DNA from 3 places in the Cupriavidus necator N-1 genome. Region 2 is predicted to be linked to each of the others. Evidence: predicted binding sites of a transcription regulator. Region 2 holds the regulator's gene; each other region holds the start of a gene.
The links. The regulator LexA, encoded in region 2, represses DNA repair genes until DNA is damaged. The targets are predictions, from matches to a motif close to ACTGTATNNNNATACAGT.
Positions count from the first base shown of each region.

Region 1: recA (recombinase RecA) is a predicted target of LexA. The motif match lies at 4,578-4,595, and genes of this name have one in related genera.
Region 3: CNE_RS01580 (ATP-dependent helicase) is a predicted target of LexA. The motif match lies at 3,877-3,894, and genes of this name have one in related genera.

Region 1 is NC_015726.1:566,835-573,179, forward strand. Features, by position in the region: gene CNE_RS02770 (MFS transporter) at 1-1,631, opposite strand, end outside; gene CNE_RS02775 (DUF4212 domain-containing protein) at 1,876-2,211, opposite strand; gene CNE_RS02780 (sensor histidine kinase) at 2,208-3,764, opposite strand; gene CNE_RS02785 (response regulator) at 3,820-4,509, opposite strand; gene recA (recombinase RecA) at 4,736-5,800, shown strand; gene recX (recombination regulator RecX) at 5,903-6,345, shown strand, end outside.
Region 2 is NC_015726.1:2,257,394-2,263,738, reverse strand. Features, by position in the region: gene CNE_RS10675 (hypothetical protein) at 1-129, opposite strand, end outside; gene dusA (tRNA dihydrouridine(20/20a) synthase DusA) at 791-1,855, shown strand; gene CNE_RS10660 (hypothetical protein) at 2,832-3,143, shown strand; tRNA gene CNE_RS10655 (tRNA-His) at 3,250-3,325, shown strand; gene CNE_RS10650 (hypothetical protein) at 3,417-3,761, shown strand; gene CNE_RS41700 (hypothetical protein) at 3,801-3,971, opposite strand; gene lexA (transcriptional repressor LexA) at 4,082-4,735, opposite strand; gene CNE_RS10640 (asparaginase) at 4,993-5,985, shown strand; gene rpsF (30S ribosomal protein S6) at 6,104-6,345, shown strand, end outside.
Region 3 is NC_015726.1:317,108-323,452, forward strand. Features, by position in the region: gene CNE_RS01570 (class I SAM-dependent rRNA methyltransferase) at 1-990, shown strand, start outside; partial or broken gene CNE_RS39035 (helix-turn-helix domain-containing protein) at 1,050-1,157, shown strand; gene CNE_RS01575 (aldehyde dehydrogenase family protein) at 1,309-1,728, shown strand; gene CNE_RS01580 (ATP-dependent helicase) at 1,738-3,837, opposite strand; gene CNE_RS01585 (TlpA disulfide reductase family protein) at 3,988-4,524, opposite strand; gene CNE_RS01590 (SoxW family protein) at 4,637-5,143, opposite strand; gene CNE_RS01595 (hypothetical protein) at 5,292-5,891, shown strand; gene CNE_RS01600 (LysE family transporter) at 5,975-6,345, shown strand, end outside.

The DNA.
Region 1 (6,345 bases), 1.7 Mb from region 2:
GCTGCGATGATGATCGGATACCAGAGCCCGTAGTAGATGTTGCCGTTCTGGGCCACCAGCGCAAACGAGATGGTGGGCAGCAGGCCGCCGAACCAGCCGTTGCCGATATGGTAGGGCAGCGACATCGAGGTGTAGCGGATGCGGGTCGGGAACAGTTCCACCAGCATGGCGGCGATCGGGCCGTAGACCATGGTGACGTAGATCACCAGGATGGTCAGCAGCACCAGCACCATGATCGTGTTCATCTGTGCCGGGTCCGCCTTGGTGGGGTAGCCGGCGGCGGCCATGGAGTCCGCCACTTGCTTCTTGAAGCTGGCAATCTGCTTCTTGCTGGCGTCGTCGAAGCTATGGCCGGCGGGGACCAGGCTGGCGTTGAAGGAGGGGATCTCCGTGTCGCCGATCTTTACCGTGGCGGTGGTGCCGGCGGGCGCGTCGACGACTTCATAGCTGGCCGATGCCTGGGCCAGGGTGCGCTTGACGATGTCGCACGAGCTGCGGAAGTCGATCTCGCGGGCGATCGGGCTGCCCTGGAAGGAGCACTGCTTCGGATCGGCGGTGACGACGATCTGTGCGCTTTGCTGGGCGCGCTCGAGCGAGGGGTTGGCGTAGTGGGTCAGGCCCTTGAAGATGGGGAAGTAGGTCAGCACTGCCAGCGCGCAACCGGCCATGATGATCCACTTGCGGCCGATCTTGTCGGACAGCGAACCGAAGAACACGAAGAAGGGGGTGCCCAGCACCAGCGCGCCGGCGATCAGCAGGTTGGCGGTCTTGGCGTCGACCTTCAGCACCTGGGTGAGGAAGAATAGCGTGTAGAACTGGCCGGTGTACCACACCACGGCCTGCCCGGCGGTCAGGCCGACCAGCGCCAGGATCACGATCTTCAGGTTGCGCCACTGGCCGAAGGATTCGGTCAGCGGGGCCTTGGAGGTCTTGCCCTCTGCCTTCATGCGCTGGAACGCCGGGGATTCGCTCATCGACAGGCGGATATACACCGACACGCCCAGCAGCAGGATCGACACCAGGAACGGGATGCGCCAGCCCCAGGTCTCGAAGTTGGGCCCGGTCATTTCGCGGCACAGCAGGATCACGATCAGCGACAGGAACAGGCCCAGCGTGGCCGTGGTCTGGATCCACGAGGTATAGGCGCCGCGCTTGCCGTGCGGTGCGTGCTCGGCCACGTAGGTGGCGGCACCGCCGTACTCGCCGCCGAGCGCCAGGCCCTGCAGCATGCGCAGTGCGATCAGGATGATCGGCGCAGCCCAGCCGATGGTGGCATAGCCCGGCAGCAGGCCGACGATGAAGGTCGACAGGCCCATGATCAGGATCGTCACCAGGAAGGTGTACTTGCGCCCGATCATGTCCCCCAGGCGGCCGAACACCAGCGCGCCGAACGGCCGCACGATAAAGCCGGCGGCGAATGCGAGCAGCGCGAAGATGAAGGCCGAGGTGGGATCCAGTCCGGCGAAGAACTGCTTGGCAATGATCGCCGCCAGCGAGCCGTAGAGATAAAAATCGTACCACTCGAACACCGTGCCAAGCGATGAGGCAAAGATCACCTTGCGCTCTTCGGCTGTCATCGGTGCGTTCTGCGCGCCCCCTCCGGGCACCGCAACGTTTTGCACGTTTGCCATATCGTCTCCTCCGTCTGGAATGGATCTCGGGTGGGCGTGGCGCGGAAAAGACCGCGCGGCTGGCCGCTATGCCTGAGTTGCAGAGGATTGTGGGTGGCGAAACTTACTGCGTTCTGACAGAACCGGGCACGGAATCGTCAAAGAATGTCGGGGTATACGCTAGCCGCCGGCGGGCGGCTGGATGCTGCGCTGCGGGGGGGCGATGTGCTTGTGTGGCGCAATGGCGCGCGTTGCAGGGGTGCGGCTATGCAGCATCGGCGCCCGTGCCGCGCGACGCGCCCTGCGAAGGCGCCGGGGCGGGCGCGGCCAGGCTGTCGGTGTCGGTTTCGCCGTCGGCGCGGTTCATGCGCCAGGCGTAGAGCGCGGCCATCAGCACGTACACCACCAGCGCGCCTTGCGCGCCGACCCAGAACGAGAACGGCCAGCCGAAGAAGTCGAAGCGCAGGTCGCGCGCAAACCATGCCACCACGAAGGTGACGATGAACCAGATCGCGAGCAGTCCGCAGATCCAGCGCAGGTTGCGCCGCCAGGCCTGGCGCTGGCGGGCTTCGGCACTATCGGGGGCGGGGCTGTCGTTCATGCGGGCGGGAGGTAGTCGGGCCGGCGCAGCGTCACGCGGAAATGCGCGCCGGCCAGCCGTGGCGATTGCTGGTACACATGGTCGGAAATCTGGACGTCGCCGCCGTGCTGCTGCACGATCTCGCGCACGATCGCCAGGCCCAGGCCGCTGCCTTCGGTATTGGTGCCGAGCACGCGGTAGAAGCGCTCCATCACGCGCTCGCGCTCGGCCGGCGCAATGCCCGGGCCGGTGTCTTCCACATCCAGGTAGGCGAACGGCTCGAAGGCATCGGCGCTGACGCGCACCGTGGCATGCCCGCCGCGCGGCGTGTAGCGGATGGCGTTGTCGAGCAGGTTGTTCAGCATCTCGGTCAGCATCAGGCGGTTGCCCTGCACCATCACCGGATGGTCGTCCGCATCCAGTCCCAGGTCGATGTCGCGCGCCCAGGCCTGCGGCAGCCAGTCCTTGACCACCTCGCGCGCGAGCGCCGCCAGGTCCAGCGCCGCCATGCCGCCGGTGCCCGCCAGGTTTTCCATGCGCGCAAGCGACAGCAGCTGCGTGACCAGGTGCGCGGTGCGCTCAGAGCTGCCGGCGATCTGCGCCAGCGAGCGCCGCAGCTCTTCCGGCGACTGCTCGCGCTGCGCCAGCTCGGCCTGCATGCGCAGGCCCGCCAGTGGTGTCTTCATCTGGTGCGCGGCATCGGCGATAAAGCGCTTCTGGGTCTGCACCGACTGGTCCAGGCGCGCCAGCAGGTCGTTGAACGAACCCACCAGCGGCGTGATTTCCTGCGGTGCGGCGCGTTCGTCGATCGGGCTGGTATCGCCGGGGTTGCGCGCGCGGATGCGCTGCTGGATCGCGGTCAGCGGCGCCAGCCCGCGCGACAGCCCGAACCACACCAGCACCACCGCCAGCGGCAGGATCACGAACTGCGGCAGGATCACGCCCTTGATGATTTCGTTGGCCAGGCGCGCGCGCTTGTCCAGGGTCTCGGCCACCTGCACCAGCACCGGCTGGGTGCCGCTGACCTGCTTCAGGTCAATATAGGTGTAGGCCACGCGCACGTCGTTGCCGGCCACGTGGTCATCGCGCAGGGACACCAGGCCCGCATGGCCCTGGTCTTCCTCGGACGGCAGCGGCAGGTCGTGGTCGCCGGCGATATACTCGCCGCGCTTGCCGACCACCTGGTAATAGATGTTGTCGGTCTCGTCGGCGCGCAGGATCTCGCGCGCCGACAGCGGCAGCTGCAGCGTGATGCGCCCGTTGACCTCGCGCACCTGCTGCGACAGCACGATGGCGCTGGCTTCCAGCGCGCGGTCGAAGGGCCCGTTGGCGATCGACTTGGCCACCAGGTAGGTCACCGCGATGCTCATCGGCCAGAGCAGCAGCAGCGGCGCCAGCATCCAGTCGAGGATCTCGCCGAACAATGAGCGCGGCGACGGATGCGCGGTGCTTTCCTCCAGGTGCGGCAGTGCGTCGGCCAGGTCCTGGTCGGCGGCGTCCGGGGCCGGGGCGGTGGAAGGAGGGGGTGGCGCGGCGCGGGGCGCGCGCCGCCAGGGCAGTCGCAGCAGGCTCATCTCGGCGGTTTGCGCTCAGGTCGGTCGCTTGGCCTGCGGTTGCGTCGGGTGGGGATCAGTGGTGCGTGGCCACCGCCGGCTGGAATTTCTCCAGGCAGTAGCCAAGCCCGCGTACAGTGGCGATGCGGATGCCGCCGACTTCGATCTTCTTGCGCAGTCGGTGCACGTAGACCTCGATGGCGTTGTTGCTGACTTCCTCGCCCCACTCGCACAGGTGGTCCACCAACTGCTCTTTCGATACCAGGCGGCCGCTGCGTGTCAGCAGGATCTCCAGCAACCCGATCTCGCGCGCGGACAGGTCCAGCATCTGGTCGTTGATATAGGCGATGCGCCCGACCTGGTCGTAGGCCAGCGGCCCGTGCCGCATCAGCGTGGCGCCGCCGCCGGCGCCGCGCCGCACCAGCGCGCGTACGCGCGCTTCCAGTTCGGACAGGGCAAAGGGCTTGGCCATATAGTCGTCGGCCCCAAGGTCCAGGCCCTTGACGCGCTCGTCGACGCTGTCGGCGGCGGTCAGGATCAGCACCGGCAGCATGGCGCCGCGCGCGCGCAGGCGCTTGAGCACTTCCAGCCCGGACATGCGCGGCAGGCCCAGGTCCAGGATCAGCAGGTCGAAGGTCTGGGTCGACAGCGCGGAATCGGCTTCCAGGCCATTGGTGACGTGGTCGACGGCATAGCCCGAGTGGCGTAGCGAGCGCGTCAGGCCGTCGGCCAGCACGTCGTCATCTTCGGCGATCAGAATGCGCATGGTTGTCTCCACCCTGGCCGGCATAGCCGGCGCCGGCGGAATGAGGCGCGATGGGGCTTGCCAAGCATACTGTTTTTTTATACAGTACCCGCACGTTCCGCTGGGGCTGCCCGGGGAGACCCCCTGGAGAGCGGCCGCGCAGACAGCCGGGCCGGCGCTGGCGCCAGAAAATGCCGGTGCCGCGCCACATGCGGCCTATTTATACACCATTGATTCAAGGACGACCATGGACGACAAGAAGGCAGGTGCCGGCGTGAGCGCCGAGAAGCAGAAGGCGCTTGCCGCCGCGCTCTCCCAGATCGAGAAGCAGTTCGGCAAGGGCTCGATCATGCGCCTGGGCGACGGCGAGGTCGAGAAGGACATCCAGGTGGTATCCACCGGTTCGCTCGGCCTGGACATCGCGCTTGGCGTCGGCGGCCTGCCGCGCGGCCGCGTGGTCGAGATCTATGGTCCGGAATCGTCGGGCAAGACCACGCTGACGCTGCAGGTCGTGGCCGAGATGCAGAAGCTGGGCGGCACCTGCGCCTTTATCGACGCCGAGCACGCGCTGGACGTCAGCTACGCCAACAAGCTGGGCGTCAATGTCGGCGACCTGCTGATCTCACAGCCGGACACCGGTGAGCAGGCGCTGGAAATCACCGACGCGCTGGTGCGCTCGGGCTCGATCGACCTGATCGTGATCGACTCGGTGGCGGCGCTGGTGCCCAAGGCCGAAATCGAAGGCGAAATGGGCGATTCGCTGCCGGGCCTGCAGGCCCGCCTGATGAGCCAGGCGCTGCGCAAGCTGACCGGCACCATCAAGCGCACCAACTGCCTGGTGATCTTCATCAACCAGATCCGCATGAAGATCGGCGTGATGTTCGGCTCGCCGGAAACCACCACCGGCGGCAATGCGCTGAAGTTCTACGCCTCGGTGCGCCTGGATATCCGCCGCATCGGCTCGATCAAGAAGGGCGACGACGTGATCGGCAACGAGACCAAGGTCAAGGTGGTCAAGAACAAGGTGTCGCCGCCGTTCCGCGAAGCCTTCTTCGACATCCTCTACGGCCAGGGCATCTCGCGCCAGGGCGAGATCATCGACCTGGGCGTGGACGCCAAGATCGTCGAGAAGTCCGGCGCCTGGTACAGCTACAACGGCGACAAGATCGGCCAGGGGAAGGACAACGCGCGCGAATACCTGCGCGAGAACCCGGACATTGCCGACGAGATTGAAAACAAGGTGCGCGCGGCGCTGGGCGTGGTGGCCATGAACCCCACGGCGGCTGCCACGCCGGTAGCGGTCGAAGACTGACCGCGCCAGCGGCCATTGCGCCATCCGGAAGGCCGGGGCATCGCCGATGCCCCGGCCTTTTTGCTTGGCGCGGACCCCTCCATCCACAGAATTCGGTAACCCATGGCACGTCCCCCGCTCTCGCTGAAGGCCCGCGCCGTCGGCTACCTGTCGCGCCGCGAGCACAGCCGTGCCGAACTGGCGCGCAAGCTGGCGCCGCATGCCGAGTCGGCCGAGCAGCTGGAGCAGTTGCTGGACGCGCTTGAGCGCGAGAACTGGCTGTCGAACCAGCGCTTTGCCGACAGCCTTGTGCACCGCCGCGGCGCCCGCTACGGCACCGCGCGCGTGATGCAGGAGGCCAAGACCCACAAGCTCGGCAGTGAGCAGCTGGGTGATCTACAAGAGCGGCTGCGCGCCACGGAAGTGGAGCGCGCCCGTGAGGTCTGGCGCAAGCGCTTCGGCACTCCGCCCGACACACCCGAGGCGCGGGCCAAGCAGATCCGCTTCATGGTCGCGCGCGGGTTTTCGCGTTCGGTCGTCAGCAAGATCATCCAGGGTGCGGACGA
Region 2 (6,345 bases):
CGTCTGCAGGCCAGCGGCAATGTAGTGCCCCTGAACTCGACCGAGGATGCCGTTTGCGCCGGGAGCGGGGAACGGCTCGGGGGTTGTGGCCGGAAGATGGCAGCCTGCCGCGCGTTTGCTGTTGCCCATGCTCAGCTCCGACCGGCGACGACGCGCACGCCGTCCCGAGAAACCTCGATCTGCGGCTGGTGGCCATAAGCCCGCAGCAGCCGGACATTTTCCCGGGCGGAACTCGGAATGTCCTTCCTACGGACTAGTGCGCTGTTGGTGATGAGAAAGGCGCCACAGCTCGGGCAATGGTAGAGGTAGCCATGAGATGGGGCGCGAGTGCGCTCGGCGGCAGCGCCGCAGATGGGGCAGTTTGCAGGTTCGGGCGACATGGCGGGGGCATGGATGAGTACTGTATGGATATACAGTATAGCGCGCTGACCGGAATCGCCATCGGTCATTTTCTTCAGGGTGGCTATCCCTGCGTGGCCTATTGTCGTTTCGACCGACTGATGCCTCCAAGCTTGCCGAGCACCTTGCATGCATCCGCCATGGCTTGCTCGTTGAGCGGGGACCTCCATGCCGGCTGGGCGATAGAGAAGACCGAGCTCAGGTGCGCCAAGTTGAACACGACGGCGCTGCCTTGGCTCAGGCGAACCTGCGCGGTGTACCCTATACTTCCGTCCTTTCGCACGCGCTGCGTGATCGTCCCCATATTCTCGGCGCTACAAAAGTTGAGATGGTGCTAAATCGTAGCGCTTGGGACGGAAAAATTGGACGAAATAGGCGGAATCGGCAGGAAATGGAACGCACTCACGGCACCCCGGAAACTGAGGCTACAGGCGGGAAACAAGGAAATATAAGGGCTCGCAAAATATCTGTGGCCCCGATGATGGACTGGACCGACCGCCACTGCCGCATGTTCCACCGCCAGCTCAGCCGCCACACCTGGCTGTACACCGAGATGGTGACCACCGGCGCGCTGCTGCATGGCGACGTCCCGCGCCATCTGGATTTCGATGCGGCCGAGCACCCGGTCGCGCTGCAGTTGGGCGGCAGCGAGCCGGCCGATCTTGCCATGGCGGCCAAGCTGGGCCAGCAATGGGGCTATGCGGAAGTCAACCTGAACTGCGGCTGCCCGTCCGAGCGCGTGCAGCGCGGGGCCTTCGGCGCCTGCCTGATGGCAGAGCCGCAACTGGTGGCCGACTGCGTCAAGGCGATGCGCGAAGCGGTGGACATCCCGGTCACCGTCAAGCATCGCATCGGCATCGACAAGATCGAGCACTACGATTTCGTTCGTGATTTCGTCGGCCGGGTGGCCGAGGCGGGTTGCGGCACGTTTATCGTCCACGCGCGCAATGCGATCCTGAAGGGCCTGAGCCCGAAAGAAAACCGTGAGATTCCGCCGCTGCGCTATGAGGTGGCGTACCAGCTGAAGCAGGAGTTTCCGGGCCTGGAGATCCTGATCAACGGCGGCATCGTCAGCTATGACGAGATGGCGGCCCACCTCGAGCACGTCGATGGCGTGATGATCGGTCGCGAGGCATACCATCAGCCCTATGTATTGGCCGAAATGGATGCGCGCTTCTATGGCGATGCGAGTGCGCCGACGCCGTCGCGGCTCGACGTCGAACTGGCGATGCAGCGCTATATCGGCGACCTGGTGGAGCGGGGTGGATATATGGGTGTGGTCACGCGCCACATGCTCGGCCTGCATCGTGGCATTGCGGGCGGGCGCGGCTGGCGCCGCGTGCTGTCGGATGCCAAGCGCATGAATGCGGCACGCACGCGTGCCGATGTGAATGCATTGTTCGAAGAGGCGCGCGCGCACTTGCGGCCGCAGACACAAGAGCCACTTGCCGCGTAAGCGAGCGTGGCCCGCGCGCGCACTGCCGAGGCCGCGTTCTAACTTCAAATCGTGAAAATGTGCATGGCTGCGCGGGGGTACCGCGCGCCGCACTTGCAATGCCTGATCGCCCGGAAACCGGCGCCAGGAAAGGGATTCCCCTAATTCGCTGAGGCAGGGCACTTCCATACACTGTGCCTGCCCTCGAATACAGGGCTTTCTTCAACTGATTATTAGCCCGCTTCGGCGGGCTTTTTTTTGTCGGCGCTTTCTTGCTGCTACGCCAGGCTTGTTGCTCTTCGTTTACCCGTATGGTGCATTGCCGGGATGACAGTTACAGTGCAACCGCCTTCAGGGCATTTGAGATCGCTAAATTTAAGAGTCCGCGCTGCGGACTCTTTTTTTGCGCGCTCGCTTTGCATGCGCCAGACGAGGGAATTTGACGGTCGCCCTCGTAAAGAGTTCCATCGGTCACGCTGGCAGGCTAGCGCGTATGGCTGATGCCTACGTCCAGCGTGCCGTATGTCGTGATGCTGGATTCCCTGCCGTCGAGCCCGCCGCCAGCACATCCGCCGAGCAAGGCCGCCAATACTGTCAGCGCAAGAATTCGCGCAGGCCATCTACACTTGATTTGCATTCCCGTTCCCTGCGTTCGTTGACGTATCGATTTTGTCGATGACGTCGATTGGGCTCGCATACGCTCGTGAGGTTCCATCGCCAGGTGCTGGCGCCACGGCAATGAGCGGGCAGGGTGGCCAAAAAGAGGCAGGCGGCCCGATGGGGCGGGCCGCCTGACGGGAAGGTCGAGGGGGGTCAATGTCCCTCAGGCGCAAGTATCGCTTCGCGCATTTGCGGCATGAACCCTGCAGAGGTAGGGGCTGTGCACAGCATATTTCCGCGAGCGATCGACGGCATGCGCGAAGGTGCCAGCCGGGCCGGGCGCCCTGGTCGGCGGCCGTGATACGATCCCTCGCATTTGCCCCAGGCGAGACAAGGCATGGCATGCGGACCGATGCCGGCAGGGGGCAGCGTGGAAAGAGCAAACGTGGAAAACGAAGCGCCGTTCGGTGTTGTCTATGAAGACTTCAGGGTGGTCTGGGTTGCCGAGCAACTGCAGGACGGCAAATGGACGGCACGCTACTGCTGGCACCCCGGCACTTCGGAAGCCGCGGGCAAGGCGTTGCAGGAAGCCGTGCTGAACGGCAAGTCGCGCCGCCTGTTGGGGCAGTTCGATACCGAAGCCGAGACCGTCGAGGCCATCAAGCAGGCAGTGCTGCTTGAGGCAAAGTGGAGCCCGTCCCGAACCTGAGCTTTTATCTAAAAAAAATTGTGCCGGATACTAGCCATCTCGGAAAACTGTTTGTATAATCTTGGTTTTCGTCGATCAGCAACGTAACGCGCTGATGACCTCTACGGTGGCTGTAGCTCAGTTGGTAGAGTCCAGGATTGTGATTCCTGTCGTCGTGGGTTCGAGTCCCATCAGCCACCCCAAAGCATTTTCCAGAACGGCGCCTCGCGAGGGCGCCGTTTTGCATTCCCCGGGGATGGTATGTCTGTTCGAGCGGCAGTGATTGGCGTAGCGATGGCAGCCATGGTGGCAGGGTGTGCCACCGGTACTTCTGAAAAGGACATTCGCGCGCGTGCGCCCATGCGCTTGTTCACGCCAGCAACGATGGGCGATGTTGCGAAATGCCTGCGCAACAATCTGGGCGATGACGCCGCGGTCATCAACTATCCGGCGAAGAACCAGACTGAGATCCGCATCGGCCAGACCACGTCTGGGGGTGAATACCGATACGCCTATCTGATTTCGCTGACGGCGAAGCCGGATGGTACGGCTCTGGAACTGCGCAAGAGCGATACGTGGTTCCCGCAGCTGACGCCGCAGGAGCTGGAAGCCGAAGCCAAGGCGTGTGCGCGTAGCTGAGGGCGGGGCCCACGGCTACGCGGGCTGCGCCCGCAGGGTTCAGGCAGCCAGCTTTTCGGCGGTTTCGAGTTCAAGCATGCGGCAGATCGCCGCCATGCTGCCGACCATGGTGCGGCGCTGCGTACCCTGGTAGACGCGTACGCCCTTGCTCTGGCGGAACGGCACGGGCTTGACCGGGCGACGGGCGGCGACTTGGTGGATTTGCGGCATGGTGGCACCTCTTTTGGGCAAAGCGGGGTCAACACCCGGCAAGCCGGGTGGCGTCTGCAAAGCAATGGAAGCGGGTGGGCCCGCGCAGGCTCGCTGCCTGCGGTGCCCGGCTAGAAGCCGGAAGATCGGATCAGACCGACGGCGATGCCTTCCAGCGAGAACTCCTCGCCAGGCTCCACGATGATGTTGGTGAAGTCCGGGTTTTCTGCGATCAGTTCGATATGGCCACCGCGCCGCTGCAGGCGCTTGACGGTCACGTCATCACCTAGGCGCGCCACCACGATCTTGCCGTTGGCGGCTTCGCTGGCGCGGCGCACGGCCAGCAGGTCGCCATCGAGGATGCCGGCATCGCGCATGCTCAGGCCGCGCACGCGCAGCAGGTAATCGGGGCGTTCGTCGAAGACCGAGGCGTCGACCTGGTACTGGCGGTCGATATGCTCGGCGGCGAGTATCGGGCTGCCGGCAGCAACGCGGCCCACCAGCGGCAGCGTCAGCTGCATCACGCCGGCCATCGGCAACGAAAACTGGTCAGGCATTTCCGAATCGCTGCGTGCCACCTTCAGGCGGATGCCGCGTGAGGCGCCCGGGGTCAATTCGATCACGCCCTTGCGTGCCAGCGCCCTCAGGTGTTCTTCTGCGGCATTGGGCGATGAGAAGCCGAATTCTGCGGCGATTTCGGCGCGCGTGGGCGGAAAGCCGGTGCGGCGGATCGTGTTGCGGATCAGATCGAAAATCTGCTGCTGCCGGGGTGTCAGGGTCGCCATGGGATCGCCATTCCGTGCGGGGCCGCGGGGATTCCGGGTAAGGGATCGGTCGATCCTTTATCCTGCATCCGGCTGGCCAGGCACTGTATGTTTAAACAGTATGCTGTGATTTTATACAGTATCGGCCTGAGCGCAAGCAGAATTTTTGGGGCGTGTCGCATGGACGGATTGTGGATCGCCAGCGCGGGCCCGCGGCGAGGCGGGGCGCGCCCGTTACAATCGGCATTCCTGTTTTCCCACTTTCTTTGCACGCCTCCATGACCCAATTGCCTCGCATCGTCGTACTTGCCACCGGCGGCACCATCGCTGGCGCGGCCGGCAACTCCGCCAGCAGCGCTCGCTACCAGGCGGCGACCGTGCCGGTGTCGTCGTTGCTGGCAGCGGTGCCCGCGCTGCAGTCGGCGGCCCGCATCGAAGCCGAGCAGGTGGCCCAGGTCGACAGCAAAGACATGACCTTCATGCTCTGGCAAACGCTGGCGGCGCGGGTTGAGCACTGGTCCGCGCAGCCCGACGTGGCCGGCATCGTGATCACGCACGGCACCGATACACTGGAAGAAACCGCGATGGCGCTGCACCTGACGCAATCGTGTCCGGTGCCCGTGGTGATGACGGCGGCAATGCGGCCGTCGACGTCGCTGTCGGCCGATGGCCCGCTGAACCTGCTGGATGCGGTGCGCGTGGCCGCTCATCCCGATGCGCGCGGCAAGGGTGTGCTGGTGGTGCTGAACCAGCAGATCCACGCTGCGCGGGATGTGGCCAAGGCCCACACGTCGGCGGTCGATGCTTTTGTCTCGGCCTGCGGGCCGCTGGGTTTCGTGCAGGATGACTACGTGCGCTTCGCGCGCGCGCCGCGCGCGGCCTGGGTGATCGGGCCGATGCCGACGGCGTGGCCGGTGGTGGAGATCGTGGCCAGCTACGCCCAGCCGGGCAGGGTGGCTGTGGATGCGCTGGTCCGCGCGGGCGTCGCCGGACTCGTGGTGGCTGCCGCTGGCAATGGCTCGGTGCATGAGGTGCTGGCCGAGGCGCTGGCCGATGCCGCTGCCGCGGGTGTGGCCGTGGTGCGCAGTTCCCGCACCGGGGCCGGCCATGTGGCGATTCCGCCCCAGCTCAGCCCGGCGGATGGGGCTTTTGTTTCCGCAACGGACCTCAATCCCTATAAGGCGCGCGTGCTGCTGGCCATGGCGCTGGCAGCCGACGCAGGGCTGGCGCGGGATCCGGCGAGGCTGCAGGCCTTGATTGCCAACGCCTGATTTGCCTGTGTAAACAGCGGCTTGCGCACTTGCCGATACGCGCGCTATAATGTAAAGCTATTCAACCTTGCCACACCGGACTCGTGACGCCCGGGTGGCTAATCCAAAAGGAGCGTCAATGCGTCATTACGAAATCGTCTTCATCGTCCACCCGGACCAGAGCGAACAAGTGCCGGCCATGATCGAGCGCTACAAGCAGCTCGTGACCTCGCAGAACGGCAACGTTCACCGCGTGGAAGACTGGGGCCGTCGCCAGATGGCTTACATGATCCAGAAGCTGGCCAAGGCTCACTACGTTTGCCTGAACATCGAATGCGGCAAGGAAACGCTGGCTGAACTGGAACACGCGTTCAAGTTCAA
Region 3 (6,345 bases), 1.9 Mb from region 2:
AACGAGCCGGTCGACCACGCCCTGTTCAAGCGCCGCGTGGCCGCGGCCATTGCCTACCGGCGCCAATGGGTGAAGGACAGCGACGCGGTGCGGCTGATCTTCGGCGAATCCGACCGGCTGCCCGGCCTGATCGTCGACTACTACGGCAATGGTGAAAAGGGCCAGCTGGTGTGCCAGTTCAATTCGGCCGGCGTGGAACACTGGAAGACCGCGATCGTGCAGGCACTGGTCAAGGAGACCGGCTGCCCCAACGTCTATGAGCGTTCCGATGCCGCCGTGCGCCAGCGCGAAGGCCTGGAGCTGGTGACCGGCGTGTTGGCCGGCGCCGAGCCGGATCCGGCGCTGTCGGTCACCGAGCACGGCGTGCGCTACTACGTCGACGTGCGCAACGGCCACAAGACCGGCTTCTATGTCGACCAGCGCGACAACCGCAAGCTTGTGGGCGACCTGGCCGTCGGGCGCGAGGTGCTGAACTGCTTCTGCTATACCGGCGGCTTCTCGCTGGCGGCGCTGCGCGGCGGCGCCACCTCGGTGACCTCGATCGATTCATCGGGCGAGGCGCTGAAGATCGCCGCGGGCAATGTCACGCTCAACGGCTTCGAACCCGAGCGCGCCACCTGGCTCGATGCCGACGTGTTCAAGACCCTGCGTGAATTCCGCGCCGAGGGTCGCCAGTTCGACCTGATCGTGCTGGACCCGCCCAAGTTCGCCCCGTCGGCGCAGCATATCGACCGCGCCGCGCGCGCCTACAAGGAAATCAACCTGGTCGGCATGCAGCTGCTGCGCCCGGGCGGGCTGCTGTTCACCTACTCGTGCTCGGGCGCGATCAGCATGGAGCTGTTCCAGAAGATCGTGGCGGGCGCGGTCACCGATGCGCGCGCCGATGCGCGCATCCTGCGGCGGCTGTCGGCGGGCACGGATCACCCGATGCTGGCCGCGTTCCCGGAAGGGGAGTACCTGAAGGGATTGCTGCTGGAAAAGGTGGCGTAGGCCAGCCAGGCCACGCATTCACGGACGGGCAGGCGCGAGTCACGAACAAACTCTCTGAAATGCATGCCTTCGTGGCCGTGGTCGATGCCGGCAGCATTACCGAGGCGGCACGGCGGCTGGACACGACCAAGTCGGTGATCAGCCAGCGTGTGCAGATGCTGGAGCAACGGCTCGGCGCCGTGATGCTGCAACGCGGGCGCGGTGCCGCGGCGACCGAAGCGGGGCAAGTCTTCCACGAATACTGCGTGCGCATCGTGGGCGAGGCCGAGGACGCCGTACTGGCCGCCAATACGAGCCTGCGCGGCCTTCGAGGTCGGCATGGTGCCGGCCAAGCTGCGCTACTACGCCGGGCTCGCGCTCACCGAATACGGCCGCGCCGCCGAGCCGCGGCCGGGGCGGCTGTCGCTGGTGCTGCGCGAGCCGATGGGCGTGGCCGGCATCATCGCGCCGTGGAATTCGCCGGTGGTGCTGATGGTGCGCTCGCTGGCGCCGGCACTGGCGGCGGGCTGCACGGCGGTGATCAAGATGCCGGGGCAGACGGCGCTGACAAATGCGCTGGTGGCGCGCATCATGGCGCGCGCGCTCGAGGCGGGCACCGTGTGGATCAACAACTGGGCGTCGGTCTACGACGAATTCGAGGAGGGCGGCTACAAGCAGTCGGGGCAGGGCCGGCTCAACGGCGTGGCCGCGATCGATGACTTCGTCGAATACAAGCACATCGCGCTGGCGCCGGGGTAGCGCACAGGCTCAGCGCCACATATTCCGCATCCGGCTGGCCAGGTCCACCGGCGCCAGCGCCGGCCTTGCCGGCGCCTCGCCCGGCATCGGCGGCGGCGGCCAGGCACGGCTGTGGAAGTTGGGCATCACGCGATTCGGCAGGAAGCGCGTGCGCGACGCATACACATGCCGGTCGCCGAAGCCTACCTGCTGATGCACATAGAAGCGCTGCGGCACCACGATGTCCAGGTGGTCCTTGGCCCGCGTCATCGCCACATAGAGCAGCCGCCGTTCTTCCTCGATCTCTTCGGTGGTGCCGGTCGCCAGGTCGCTCGGCATGCAGCCGTCGACCGCATTGAGCACGTATACCGCCTTCCACTCCTGGCCCTTGGCGGAGTGGATGGTCGACAGGATCAGGTAGTCCTCGTCGCGCGAGGGCACGCCGGATTCGTCGCTGGAGGCGCTGGGCGGGTCCAGCGTCAGCTCGGTCAGGAAGCGCTCGCGCGCGCCGTAGGTGGCGGCGATGCGCTCCAGCTGCTGCAGGTCGGCCTGGCGCGCGGCGGCATCGTCGTGCAGGCGCTCCAGGTGCGGCGCGTACCAGGCCAGCACTTGCTCGAACTCCGACGGCCACGGCGAGGTGGGCGCCATCAGCGCGCGCGCCAGCGCCAGCAGGTCGGCCCAGGCGGGCGCGGCGGCCGGCGGCGGCTCGAATTCCTCCAGCGAGAACAAGGGCTCGGTGGCCAGCGCCATCGCATCCAGCACGCGCGCCGCGGTCTTGGGGCCGATGCCGGGCAGCAGCTGCAGCGTGCGGAAGCCCGCCATGCGGTCGCGCGGGTTTTCCAGCCAGCGCACCACCGCCAGCACGTCCTTGACGTGGGTCGACTCCAGGAATTTCAGTCCGCCGAACTTCACGAACGGGATATTGCGCCGGGCCAGCTCGATCTCCACCTGCGCACTGTGGTCGGCGGCGCGGAACAGCACCGCCTGCGCCATCAGCGTCAGGCCGGCCTCGCGCCGCGCCAGCACCTGCTCGACCACGTAGCGGGCCTGGTCGGCCTCATCGTTGACCACGATCACGCCGGGCTTTTCGGCCGAGGCGCGCTCGGACCACAGGTCCTTGGTATAGCGCTCGGCCGCCAGCCCGATCACGGCGTTGGCGGCCTGCAGGATCGGCTGCGTCGAGCGGTAGTTCTGCGACAGCGTGACCTGCTGCGCGGCCGGCGTGAACTGCGCCGGGAAGTCCAGGATATTGCGCACGGTAGCGCCGCGGAAGGCGTAGATCGACTGCGCGTCGTCGCCCACCACGGTCAGGCCGCGGCCGTCCGGTCGCATGGCCAGCAGGATCGACGCCTGCAGCGCATTGGTGTCCTGGTATTCGTCGACCAGCACATGGTCGAAGCGCGCGCCCATGTCCTGCGCGATGGTGGGCTCGGCCATGGCCTGCGCCCAGTACAGCAGCAGGTCGTCATAGTCCAGCACATGCTGCTTCTGCTTGGCCTCGACATAGCCGGCGAACAGGGTGCGCAGCGCATCGGCCCACATCGCGTAGCGCGGGAACTGCTGCCTGAGCACGTCTTCCAGCAGCGCCTGGGTGTTGACCACGCGCGAGTAGATCGACAGGCAGGTTTCCTTCTTCGGGAAGCGGCTCGCGGTCTCTGACAGCCCCAGGTCGTGGCGCACCACGTGCATCAGGTCGGCGGCATCGCCGCGGTCGCTGATGGTGAAGGCGGGCGACAGGCCCAGGGTCTCGGCGTATTCGCGCAGCAGGCGCGCGCCGATGGCGTGGAAGGTGCCGGACCATTGCAGCGCCGCGCGCCCCGCGCCGGTCTGGGTGCCGAGTGCCTGGTCGACGATGCGCTCGACGCGCCGTCCCATCTCGGCCGCGGCGCGGCGCGAGAACGTCAGCAGCAGGATGCGGCGCGGATCGGCACCGGCCAGCACCAGGTGCGCGACCCGGTGCGCCAGCGTATTGGTCTTGCCCGAGCCGGCGCCGGCGATGATCAGCAGCGGCGCGTCGCTGCCGTGTTCCACCGCGGCGCGCTGCTCCGGGTTGAGCCGGGACAGGTAGGCGGGGACGTCATCGGCGTCAGGGGCCGCGAGGTCGGCGGCGGGGGCTAGGTCCAAAGTCACAGGCGGGGCTCGGGGAAGGCTCAGAAAAGGCTGGCGCCAACTGTATATCCATACAGGGATGTCGCGCAACCTGCTGCCCTGGCGATCGTGCCTAAAAACAAAAAAAGGTGCTCAATGAGCACCTTTTCGCTGCGGTTGCCGCCGGGAGCGTTACGCGGACTTTGCCAGCGCGCCATCCAGCAGCTTGTGCAGTGCATCCCACTCGGGCTCGCCCACATAGCGCTTCAGGATGCGACCGTCCTTGTCTACCACGAAGGTGGTCGGCGTCAGCTGCACATTGCCGAAGGCCTTGGCCGCGGCGCCGTCGGAATCCATGGCCACCTTGAACGGCAGGCCGCGCGTCTTGGCGTAGTTCATCACATACATGGGCGGGTCGTAGTTCATCGCCACGGCGACGAATTCCAGCCCCTTGCCCTTGAACTGCTCATAGGTGCGGACCATGTCCGGCATTTCCTTGACGCAGGTGGCGCAGCTGGTGGCCCAGAAGTTGATCATGTAGACCTTGCCCTTGAGGTCGGCGGTGCTGACCTTCTCGCCCGACAGCAGCGTGAAGGTGGCCGCCGGGGCCGTATTGGCCGGCGACAGCGCGCGGTAGCCGAACCAGCCCAGCAGCGCGAGCACGACCACGGCCACGACGATGGGCCAGGGCTTGCGGGAGGTTTTGATGGCAGGAGCAGCAGTGGTCATGGAATCCGGGTCAGGCAGGTTCGGGTCAGCATTGGGACATTCTAATGCCGCGGGCGTTCGCGCGCTGCGCGGGGCCGGGCTGCGGCAATCTGCCGCAAGCGCGCCAATCCGTTCAGCGCCGGGTGGCGATGGCGGCGCGTGCCTGGTCCAGCGCCTGTTCCAGGTAGGCGCCGTAGAAATCCGGCTGCATGCCGCGCAGCGGGCCGGCGGCGGCGCGGCCCTGGCGGTCCAGGAACAGCACCGTGGGCGCCACCTGCACCTGGTGCGCCCGCGCCCACGCGCGCGCGGTAGTCAGGCTGCCGTCGGCATCGCGCAGCGGGGTGTCGGAGGTCATGTCGAGTTCGCGCACGGCAATCTCGCCGGCGGCGGCCTGCGGGCCGAGGTAGTTGCGGCGCACGGCATCGCAATAGCTGCAGCCCGGCATCGACACCAGCACCACCAGCGGCTCGCCGCGGCGCGCGGCCTCGGTGCCGTGGGCGGCCAGGTCGGTGGCCGGCGGCAGATGAGCGGGGCTGGCGGCGGCGGGCATGCTGGTTGCGGCTGCCAGCAACGCGCTCGCGGCCACCCAGCGCAGGCTGGTGGTGGCAAAGACGTGGCGGGCGATGCGGGCGGCAGGCATGGCAGGAACGTGGGGGCAGGGGGTAGTGGGAGCGGCGCGGCAAGCACTGGCGCGCCGCTTTCGGGATAATACCGGTTTCCGCCCGCAGGCGATGGCGCCCGCCAGCGCCGCCCGCAGCCTGTGCGCGCCGTCCCCCCATGGATTCCCGATGCGTCTTGTGCCGCCCCCGCCGAGCTTTCCTGCCGCTGTCCGCCGGCCGCTGCTGTGCTGTGCCGCCGTGCTGGCATTCGCCCTGTGCGCCTGTTCGCCGCGCTATGACTGGCGCACCATCCAGTCTGGCGAGGGCGCCTATGCCGCGCTGTATCCGGGCAAGCCCACCAGCGCCGCGCGCGACGTGACCATTGCCGGGCGCAAGCTGCCGATGACGATGGAAGCCGCGCGCGTCGACGACACGCTCTTCGCCGTGGGCGTGGTGACGCTGCCCGCCGATGACGAAGCCCTGCGGCGCGAGGCGCTGGCGGCGATGCAGGCCGGCCTGCTGGCCAACCTTGGCACGCCGTCGGGCGAGCCGCGCGCGCGGCCGGTCACCATGATGAGTGCCGACCGTCCGGGCCGCCCGCTTGCCGGCGTGGAAGTGCAGGCCAGCGGGGTGTCGCCGCAGGACCAGTCGCCGCGCCGGCTGACGGCGCGCCTGGTGGCCGTGGGTACGCGCGCGTACCAGGCGGTGGTGCTGGAATCGGGCGATGCCGCGCGCGCGCGCCAGGCCGAGCAGGTGGAGCAGTTCCTGGGCGGCTTCCACCCGTTCTGACGCGCCGCGCCGCAGGAAAAATTGTTTGTGCCGTGGCTGCGGGATCGTGGCCCCGGCATCGTTGTCGTCAAAGGAGAGTAGGGATGCGTTGGGAAGTGTGGTTGGCTTATTTCGCTGCGTGCTGGGTGATCGCCGTGTCGCCGGGGTCGGGCGCGGTGCTGTCGATGAGCCATGGGCTCTCATATGGGCTGCGCAGGACCACCACCACCATCTTCGGTCTGCAGGCCGGGCTGGTGATCGTGCTGCTGGTGGCGGGCGGCGGGCTGGGCGCGCTGCTGCTGGCCTCGGAGCAGGCTTTCATGGTGGTCAAGACGATTGGCGCGCTGTACCTGATCTACCTCGGCGTGCAGCAATGGCGCGCGAAGATGGAGAGCGGGGCGGACCAGGGTGGCGGCGCCGCCCCCGTGCGCGTGGCGGTGATGAGCCGGCGCCGGCGCTTTGCCACCGGCCTGCT